DNA from 3 places in the Pelosinus sp. sgz500959 genome. Region 1 is predicted to be linked to each of the others. Evidence: riboswitches for the same ligand, from Rfam matches in the RefSeq annotation. Region 1 holds a riboswitch; each other region holds the start of a gene.

Evidence for each region. A riboswitch is a leader RNA that binds a small molecule or an ion and turns the genes downstream of it on or off. The one in region 1 is predicted to bind cobalamin.
Region 2: linked by a shared signal. The riboswitch ahead of ACAN52_RS11120 (nicotinate-nucleotide--dimethylbenzimidazole phosphoribosyltransferase) and the one ahead of ACAN52_RS04160 (methylmalonyl-CoA mutase family protein) in region 1 are both predicted to bind cobalamin.
Region 3: linked by a shared signal. The riboswitch ahead of cbiD (cobalt-precorrin-5B (C(1))-methyltransferase CbiD) and the one ahead of ACAN52_RS04160 (methylmalonyl-CoA mutase family protein) in region 1 are both predicted to bind cobalamin.

The regions. Positions count from the first base shown of each region.
Region 1 covers NZ_JBGJZL010000002.1:310,812-314,097, reverse strand. Annotated here, with positions in the region: gene ACAN52_RS04165 (S-layer homology domain-containing protein) at 1-1,086, shown strand, start outside; cobalamin riboswitch at 1,178-1,359, shown strand; gene ACAN52_RS04160 (methylmalonyl-CoA mutase family protein) at 1,530-3,286, shown strand, end outside.
Region 2 covers NZ_JBGJZL010000006.1:111,790-115,075, forward strand. Annotated here, with positions in the region: gene ACAN52_RS11115 (PocR ligand-binding domain-containing protein) at 1-330, opposite strand, end outside; gene ACAN52_RS11120 (nicotinate-nucleotide--dimethylbenzimidazole phosphoribosyltransferase) at 464-1,498, opposite strand; cobalamin riboswitch at 1,697-1,896, opposite strand; gene ACAN52_RS11125 (histidine phosphatase family protein) at 2,043-2,651, opposite strand; gene cobS (adenosylcobinamide-GDP ribazoletransferase) at 2,683-3,286, opposite strand, start outside.
Region 3 covers NZ_JBGJZL010000013.1:47,713-50,998, forward strand. Annotated here, with positions in the region: gene cbiT (precorrin-6Y C5,15-methyltransferase (decarboxylating) subunit CbiT) at 1-226, opposite strand, end outside; gene cbiE (precorrin-6y C5,15-methyltransferase (decarboxylating) subunit CbiE) at 223-849, opposite strand; gene cbiD (cobalt-precorrin-5B (C(1))-methyltransferase CbiD) at 834-1,934, opposite strand; cobalamin riboswitch at 2,016-2,192, opposite strand; gene ACAN52_RS17775 (lactate utilization protein C) at 2,738-3,286, shown strand, end outside.

The DNA.
Region 1 (3,286 bases):
GCAAAATCAGACAAAGTTAATGGGACGGACAAAGCTATCATCGAAAGTTTACAGGCTGAATTTGCTCCCGAGCTTACCATGGGCATGGGGAGTAATAATACAATAGATAGCCGTCTTGAAAAATTAGAAAAAAGTAATCCTAGGATAAAGATGACAGGAGATGTACGAATCCGTTATCAAACAAATTGGAACCAAGGCGCTAAAAATACAGATAGCAAAAATACTACCCGTATGCAAGAGCGAGTCCGCTTGAATTTCACCTCAGATGTTGCTGATGATTTAACTTTTTTTGGACGTCTTAATGCAACCAATACTTCTAATCAATATAAGAAGGCTAGTGATAGTTCTAAAACTTCACAATCAAGTAGTCCAACCTTTGAGCGGGCAGAATTACAATGGAAGAATGGGCAGCTGACTACTTCCTTGGGGCGGTTTTTGCCCTTTTTGGGGCAAGGGATTATCTGGGACTCTAATTCCATTGATGGAGCAATGGCTACCTATGATTTTGGCAAAGCTCAATTGTTTGCTGGGTATGGTGATCTGGCTGCCTACACCGGAAGTGGCTCAACGACAAATGCATTTCTTGCAAATCTTAAAGTAAAAGTAGCAGACAATACTAACATTACGATAGGGCATTTGAATACCATGACAAATGCTGTCGGTTATAACCTTGAGCAAACAGCCTATGGATTCAATACAAAAATCAATGATCTTACCATTACAGGTGAATATGTAAAAAATGCTGATAGTCATTTGCCAGCGAATGCGCAAGATCATGGTTATTGGGGAAGAGTCTTATGGAAAGGTATAGATAATAGCAAACCAGGAACCTTTGGTATTAGTGTTGATTATTTAAACTTAGGAAATTACGCTGTTGATTCTACTAATAACCCAGGAACTTTAGTCATAAATAGCGGTAATGGTATCGGCGGTGACGGCGCGCAAGGTTATGGCTTTGGTGTACAATATGTATTTGCAAAAAATGCTAATGTAGAAGCAAGATATTATAATTTAAAACCATATGATCCCTCTACTTTTAGTAGCTATAAATCTTCCTATCATCTCATTACAAACTTCAGGTTCTAAAAAACAGATATGAGTGTATTTTTATATGTATATAATCACTTGACAAAATGAAAACTTTATTATAGAGTAATAATCAGATACTTTGTGAAAAATTTCATATGATGATATAGGTGCCCTTCGGGGCTTAATAGGGAAGTTGGTTCAAAGCCAACACGGTCCCGCCACTGTAATGAGGAGCAAATCCATAGTATACCACTGAGAATGAATTCTTGGGAAGGTTTGGATGCGCAATGATCCAGAGTCAGGAGAACTGCCTATATAGCAATCACCGTTTGACCTGCGAGAGATGGGGAGGAGATTTACACGCAAAATTTGCGTTATTTCGTCCCGGCTGATATTTTCAGCCGGGATTTATTAAGTATAATTTAACATTTGCGTATAACTCTCAGCCTGTGCTGAGAGTTTTTTATTTTGCCAAAATTAGTGAAATGAAAGGTGATAACATGGAAAAACAAAATGAAAATTTAGCTGATGATAAACCTCAAGAACGTTTTTTTGCTGAATTCCCTTACCCTACCTATGAAGAATGGCGAGCTGAATCTGAAAAATCTCTCAAAGGAGCTAATTGGGAAAAAAAGCTAATCACTCAAACCTATGAAGGCATTGCATTGCAACCTATGTACCGCATGGAAGATATTGAAGAAATAGAGCATTGCCATTCCCTGCCGGGTAGTTTTCCTTTTGTCCGTGGGACAAAAAGTGCAGGTTATTTAGATAAGCCTTGGGATATTTCCCAGGAATGCTCTGAACCTTTAGCGGATGTATTTAATCAAGTACTACAGCAAGAACTTGATAAGGGGGGAACTGGGATTAATGTAGTCTTAGATCAGGCTACGCAACTGGGAATAGATGTTGATCAGGCTGATGAACATCTCATAGGAAAAGGATTATCTTTATCAACATTAGATGATCTGCAGCGAGCTTTTATAGGGATTGATTTAGAGAATACTCCTTTATTTATGCCTGTAGGTACTTCTGGTATTCAGATGGTTAGTTTGATGATGGCTCTTATGAAAGCCAATGGGCAAGATGATCATAAGTTAAGAGGATGCATTGGAGTCGATCCCTTAGACCAACTCGCAAGGACAGGTGAACTTCCTGATTCATTGGATACTCTGTATGATGAAATGGCAGGACTGATGACATGGGTGAATTATAATAATTTAAAATTTAGAACGATTTTAGTAAAAAGCCAAGCCTATCATGATAGTGGTGCCAATGCTGTACAAGAGTTGGCATTTTCCCTCGCTACAGGCGTTGAATATTTGCGGAGTATGCAAGAACGAGGAGTTCCAATTGATGTAGCTGCAAAACAAATCTGTTTTTCTTTCTCTGTTGGTACTAAATTTTTTATGGAAATCTCTAAATTACGGGCCGCACGTATGTTATGGGCTCAGATTGTCAAAGCTTTTGGCGGTAATGAAGAAGGGCAAAAAATGGTGATTCATGCTCGCACGTCTGCCTTTACAAAAACAGTGTATGATCCTTACGTCAATATGTTACGTACGACAACAGAGGCTTTTTCTGCAGTAGTAGGTGGGGTTGATAGTTTACATGTAGGATATTTTGACGAAGCAATACGTCCAGCTGACACCTTTTCCCACCGTATTGCTCGTAACACTCAGATTGTACTACAACAAGAGTGTAATTTAACTCAACCGATTGATCCAGCTGGCGGATCTTGGTATGTAGAGAAATTAACCAGTATGATTGGGGAAAAAGCTTGGGAACTCTTTCAAGAAATCGAAGGCGCTGGTGGTATGTTTCAATCCTTACTACAAAAAATACCTCAGGAAAAAATCGAATTTATCGCTAAAAAACGCGCTGAAGGATTTGCTAAACGTAAGGATGTCATTTTGGGAACTAATATGTACCCAAATTTGTTGGAAAAACCATTAGATATTCCTCAATTTGATTATGCTGATTTCAAAAAACAACGTAGTAGTGAATTGTATACATATCGTAATGATATGGACGAACAAGAATGTGAACGTCGAGTGAGGACCTTAGACAAAGTTGATAGAGGAATGGCCGTTATCACTGATGTCGTGATTCAAGCTATCTTTAATGGAGCCACCTTAGGAGAAGTTACCAATAGTATCCGCAAAAATAATGGACGAAAAACAGTGGTCACCCCACTCGTTAGCCATCGAGCCGATGAACAATATCGGACATTACGAGAACATACAGAGGCTTATAA
Region 2 (3,286 bases), on a different contig from region 1:
AGCAAGGAATGCACCAATGTATTGATCTTGAACAATAATAGGTGCTGCCAAATCAGTCAAACCAGCATGACAAGGATATACGGTGGGCTTTTTCTCACGATTCATTCGCCCACCGCGATCATCACAAGCAACACATCGCGCGTATCCTTCTGGATAAGTACGAATATATGTACAGAATTTTGTGAAATTACTAGGCCTAGTTATAGGATTTCCACCAACATCCACAATAACAGCAGCCAGGCCAGTCGCCTCTGAGAATTTATCTTGGATTTCTTGAAGAATATTGATATTAACAATTTGATCTAAGGATAATTGGCAAAGATCTTGCACTAGAGTACCCCCTCATAAAAATAGTTAATACTATCACTTTTTTGCTATTTTATATGAAGAGTATTAGATAATAAACTCACTAGTTCCTGCTAGAAGCAATATTTTACTACTTCATAGCAAATCATTACATGAATTACATAGCAACCCCATGATTGCTCTTTGTTTCACTCAAAACAAAATCAGAAAGTCTTGCCATATTCTGCATGGTATATAACATTGTTTTTAACATGGAAACCATGAGAACTGCGCCAGTTCCTTCGCCAAGAGCCATGTTACCCCGAATCATAACATCGTCCGCTAAAATATTACCAAGCATTAATGAATAAGCCATACCTGGTTCTTTAGACATATGAGAAGGAATCGCCTGTCTTTCAATATTAGCATTAATACGTGCTGCACACGCATAAGCAACAGCTGTAATAAAGCCATCAATTACAAACGGAATTCGCAAATTAGCACATTCAAGCATTCCGGCACAAATGGCAACAATATCGAAACCTCCTACACAACGCAGAATGTCCTCAACACCAATCATTTTTTCTTTATGACGTTCTACACCTTTGGCAACAACAGCTCTTTTTCTTTTGAGCACTTCATTATCATTGCCACTAGCACCATAACCAACAACAAACTCTGGTAACATTCCTGTTAAAGCATGGAGTACGGCCGATGAAGTTGTCGTATTACCAATACCCATTTCACCGAAAGATAACATATTATAGCCATCTTCAACAATGAGCTTATGAACCATATCTTTGCCAATTTGCCACGCTTGTTCAAACTCCTTATGAGTCATGGCTTCTTCACGAATAAAATTCTTCGTACCAAATGCCACTTTATGGTCAATACCTGAGACCCTAGTATCATTAACTCCAATGTCTACAACACCATAAGGAATGTTATTATAGCGGCAAAAACAACTGATTGTAGCTCCTCCAGCCATCATATTTTTAGCTTGTAAGTATGTAATTTCAGCTGGAAAATTAACGACTCCTTCTTCTACAACTCCATTATCAGCGGCAAAAATTAAATGATATGGCTTAAGTTCTGCAGAGATTGTTCCCCAAGATAATAAAACTTTTTTCAAATGTTTTTCCAGTAATCCTAAGCTGCCACTAGGTTTAGCTGCCCCTTCAATTAACTCGTCAACACTTTTTTCAAAATCCATCATATACATCTCCTCATTTTTGAAATCCATACTTCATAGAAAACTGAGTATACGCCTACACCTGAGTTGCCCTTGCTTAGAACCAAGAAAGTAATTTACTTTCTTGGTTCTGTAAATAAATAAAAATAACCCAGCCCAAAAGGCCAGGTTATTTTATAAAAAAAACCTATCCTTCTGGCATTACCCCTTACGCGGAGGTAGATGACAGCCATAACAGGCAGGTCTCCTGGCTTACGGATCATGAATACGTCTTCGCCTTCCTGGTTTCCCAGTGGCATATGAAAGAGTATCTCCCCGATTACAGTGGCGCGACCGCGTCGTTTCAGGATCTTTACATCCTTTCCGATCTTCCCTATTCTCCTCTCTTGACGAGAGGCACCTGTTTGGTGGCAATTTATTTAGTTGTCACATACCTTCTACAACAAAATTTCTTCTCCTGCGCAGGAATGATGAGTCGGCAATATATTAAAGTAGCTAGTAATAAAAATCCTATTTTATTCGTATTAGATGAATTCAATTAAAGATTCAATCCATTTTGTATCTATCATCCATTTAAATGATAAGTATCATTGACTAAAGATACGATCTTACTCGTCTCAAAATATTCAATAATGTTAATAGCAGTACTATCTTGCCGCAGTGACCACATATTCTCAACGGCAAGCCCTAATGCATCACATAAGAGTACACGCATAGTCCCACCATGGGAAACAAGAACAATAGTTTCTTCAGGATGATTGGCAATGCATTTTGAAAGTCCTAGAGTTGTACGTTTTTGTACATCATAAAAACTTTCTCCTTTTGGTATACAAGTTGATCCTGGCTTAGAATATATAGCTGACAATAATTCTGACCAGTCTACCATAATCTCCTCGTAAGTTAAACCCTCCCATAAACCAAAATTAACTTCTCGAAAATCTGGAAAAAGTGAAGGTTGTAGCGAGTGCTCCTTGCCAATGATTTCTGCAGTTTGAACTGCACGTAGTAAATCACTGCTATAGATTGCACTAATACTTTCTTTCGCTAATCGCCGAGCTACCATCCCAGCTTGCTGTAAACCTTTTTCATTTAAAGGAATATCACTATGTCCTTGGTATCGTTTAGAATGATTCCAAGAAGTTTCACCGTGTCTTACAAAGATAACTTTCGTCAAAATAACCACTCCTATATCAATTGAATTAAATTCAAGGAATAAAGACAAGCAAAGCTACAATTTCAGTTAATTCAATAATAGCGCCGTATACATCTCCAGTTAAACCACCTAGTTTCTTACTCACATATTGGCAAAAAACAAAGGACATGGCAATACCAAGGACTCCACTCATCATCGCTACTTTCCCTAGGGGAACTAATAATACTATTGCAGAAATCCCCGCCACATACAAGGTTTGACGATGGGAACAGTCATAAAAAACCTTCCCTAAACCATTGGCCCTTGCATATGGATAAAGAGTAATGCCAATGACAACTGCAATCCTCCCTACAATGGGCATTACAAGTAAGGCATAAGGAAGAATCATAGGTTCAATATCCATAATTAAGGAATATTTAACTAAAATCAGCAGGCTAAAAGCCATGGCTCCAAAAGCACCAACCCTGCTGTCTTTCATAATTTCTAACATTCGTTCCCGAGGTCTTCCTGAGAAAACCCCATCAACTGTGTCCATTAAGCCATCACAATGTAATCCTCCTGTTAAAAAGATTTCAATGATAACAACCCCGATTGCCATTGCATGAATTGGTACTTTTCCGCCTCCCAAATATTGCACTATATAGACAAATCCAAAC
Region 3 (3,286 bases), on a different contig from region 1:
TGAGCTCAATGCCTTCTGCATGCCGTTCAATGGCATACACTCGGCCTTTAGGAGCTTGCAGAGCAGCTTCAATGGATAAAGATCCAGTACCTGCCCCAATATCGATAATCACATCAGTCGGACGGATCTTAGCTTTTGCTAAGACTAAAATTCGGATCTCTTGTTTAGTCATGGGAATCTCACCACGGATAAACTCATCATCATTAATTCCCAGGAAATAGGTCATGCCATCACCACCATTACACAATGGGTAAAGCCAGTTATATCTCTCGCTTCACCTAAAGTTAGTTTTTTATGATTTTCTTCTTCATAGGATAAGCCTTCACCAAGCCACACTTGTCCATCGATTGGCCAACCATGGTCCATAAGCACTTGAGCAATATGGCTAGGATTATGCTCATGATCTGTTAAAATACCCAATTTTTTATTCGGTTTATACGCTAGATCTTCATCGCTGGCTTTGCGGCCATGCATGCTAATAAGGCGTGCATCTTGCCACACCTCAGACATACGGGCAAAAGCCAATTGTACAGAACTGATGCCTGGTATCACCGTGAGTTGTGAGGGTGTAAATTTTGACCGCAAGGCTACGAGTAAACTATAAAATCCTGGATCACCAGACACCATAACCACAACATCACTCGTCATGAGAGATTCAGCAATAAAAGTCAGTACGCCTTGAATATCCCGGTCAATCACTTTTGTTTTGCTATCACTTGGAGCGAAGGCATCAAGGGCTCGCTTACTACCGACTACTACCTGAGCCTGCGCAATCGTACGACTTGCAATTGGCAGTATATAGTCAGGTGAACCTGGTCCGATTCCTACTACGATTACTTTATATTCCATCCCAAACTGCCTCCAATTTCTCGCGCCGTATCATCAAGTCCTAAGATATCACCTTGCAACGTGACAATGACTGTACCGACGATTAAATCACCAAATACATAACGTTTGGCGCGTGCACTGGCTCGCTCTGCCAAAGTCTGATAAACACACTGCAACTGATACTGTTCAATAATTGGCATAGCCCCTTCAGTAGTGGTACATGCTAAAATTTCTAGGATAGCCTGCTGAGGAGCACCCGCTGCTGCCATATAAGCCGCTAAGGTTTCAAAACGAGCATCTGCCATTCGATTGTGAGTATGAAAAATCCCTGCAGCAACCTTTACCAGTTTACCCAAATGACCAAATAACAACACTTTTTTCATGTTATATTGTACAGCACTTTCAAGCATATGACCGATAAAGTTACTAGTCTGAAGCACTGTTTCGGCTGGTATGCCATAACGATGAATGGCAATATCTTGACCGATTTTTCCAGGAGCGAATACCACTTGATCATACCCTAAGGCTTTCACCATATTAATCTGTGGCGATAGAGAATTTTTAAAACCGTCTTCAGACATGGGCTCAACAATTCCTGTCGTACCGATAATGGATAAACCACCAACAATGCCTAAGGTCGGATTGAGTGTCCGCTTCGCTAGCCGCTCCCCATCAGGTATGGAGATCGTAACAATAGCGCCATACTCATCTGGTAATACATCTTGTACTGCCTGTAGGATCATTTTTCTTGGGCCTGGATTGATCGCAGGTTCACCAATGGCAACTGACATGCCTGGTTTAGTCACTGTACCGACTCCGATACCTGCTTTTAAGACAGTATCAATTCCTTCCTGTACCTGAACCTCGGCAATAATGAGAGTGCCATGAGTTACATCAGGGTCATCTCCAGCATCTTTTATAACGGATGCTCTGCCGCCATTCATAATTTTTTCACATGTTTCAATTTTCACATGGATCTTAGTGCCTTGCGGCGATGTAACATCAACGCCCTCCGTAAAAGAGCCAGACCAGGTCATAAGAGCAGCTTTTGTAGCCGCTGCTGCACAAGTACCGGTTGTAATACCCGAGCGCATTTTTTTTTGCATAATGAAAACCCCCTGCAAGCAGGGGGTACAATAAACAAAATTAATTTATTCTACCCACCTGCCTATCTTCCGTAGGTCATAACGGTGTGTGTTAGAATAGGCAGGTCTCCTGACTATGGTTCATCATATCACTAAACCTTCCCGGGTTTCCCCAGTGGTATATCTTAGCCATACTCCCCAACACAGTGGCGGGACCGTGCCGGTCTAGTTACCGGACTTCCCTTTTAAGCATAAAGCACCTATTCCCATATTATTATTAGATTATAGCAATGATTAGGACAATCATTGGATTTATAATTCTATATTCCATCACGAATGAAGTTTTTCCTGCTATTATTTACTTTTTAATTTTAATTTATCGATTGTTTAGATTATTGTAAGACTTTTACTTTGTAAAATGAGAGTACAAAAGAATCAAAACCCCATTACAGGAAAAATCCAATCCAAGTCAGATTTACCTTATCATTTGTAGGATGTTTTTTTCTCAGCTTGTAGGACGATCAAAATATTTTTTGTAAGGTTCTCTATTTATTTTTTCAAATTAGAACATTTCAGTCTTAAAAAAATCCAATTACCTCTTTAACTATATACAAGTTTTTATATTATTTAGTTAAACTTTTAAAAACTTCTTTCTATATATGAGAAACATTCTCCTTTGTTTGTAGGATTGTTTTTTAATATTTTGTAAGAAAAAATAATATTTTTTTAAAAAAAATAGAGGATATTTCTATTAAATTGCGAATAACATGAATATAAAGTTACTGGTCAGACCACCTTACCAGCACAATAAAGGAGTATGAATAATGAAAAAAGTATGTGAGAATTGGAGAAACGCTTTTCCATTAGAGAACGTAGGAGATCATTTATTTCCTGAATTCGAAAAAAGGGCCTCAGCTGCCGCTACTGAAATATTTCGCGTTAAAACTGCTGTAGAAGCCCGCGAAATCGTGGCTAATATGGTGAAGTTTACAAATGCTAAAAAGATAGTTACTGTAAATAGTCCTTTACAACAAGCTACTGGTATCAATGAAGAATTACATTCCATGGGAATTTCTGTATATACTGAATTAACAGACATTACAGAACATGCTGAATCGGCAGATATCGGTATTTCCACTGTGGAATTTGGCATTGCAGAAAGCGGTAGCGTCTGTATGGATGGATATGCTTTCGAAAGTCGCTTAGTATCCATGCTCCCCCCCATTCACGTTGTCTTTATGAACAGTAAGAATGTTGTGCTCGGTATTACTGAAGCCTTTGAAGTCATTTCTAAAGTATATGATAATGGCTATATCAGTTTCATTACAGGTCCTAGCCGTACTTCTGATATTGAAAGAGTCTTGACCATCGGC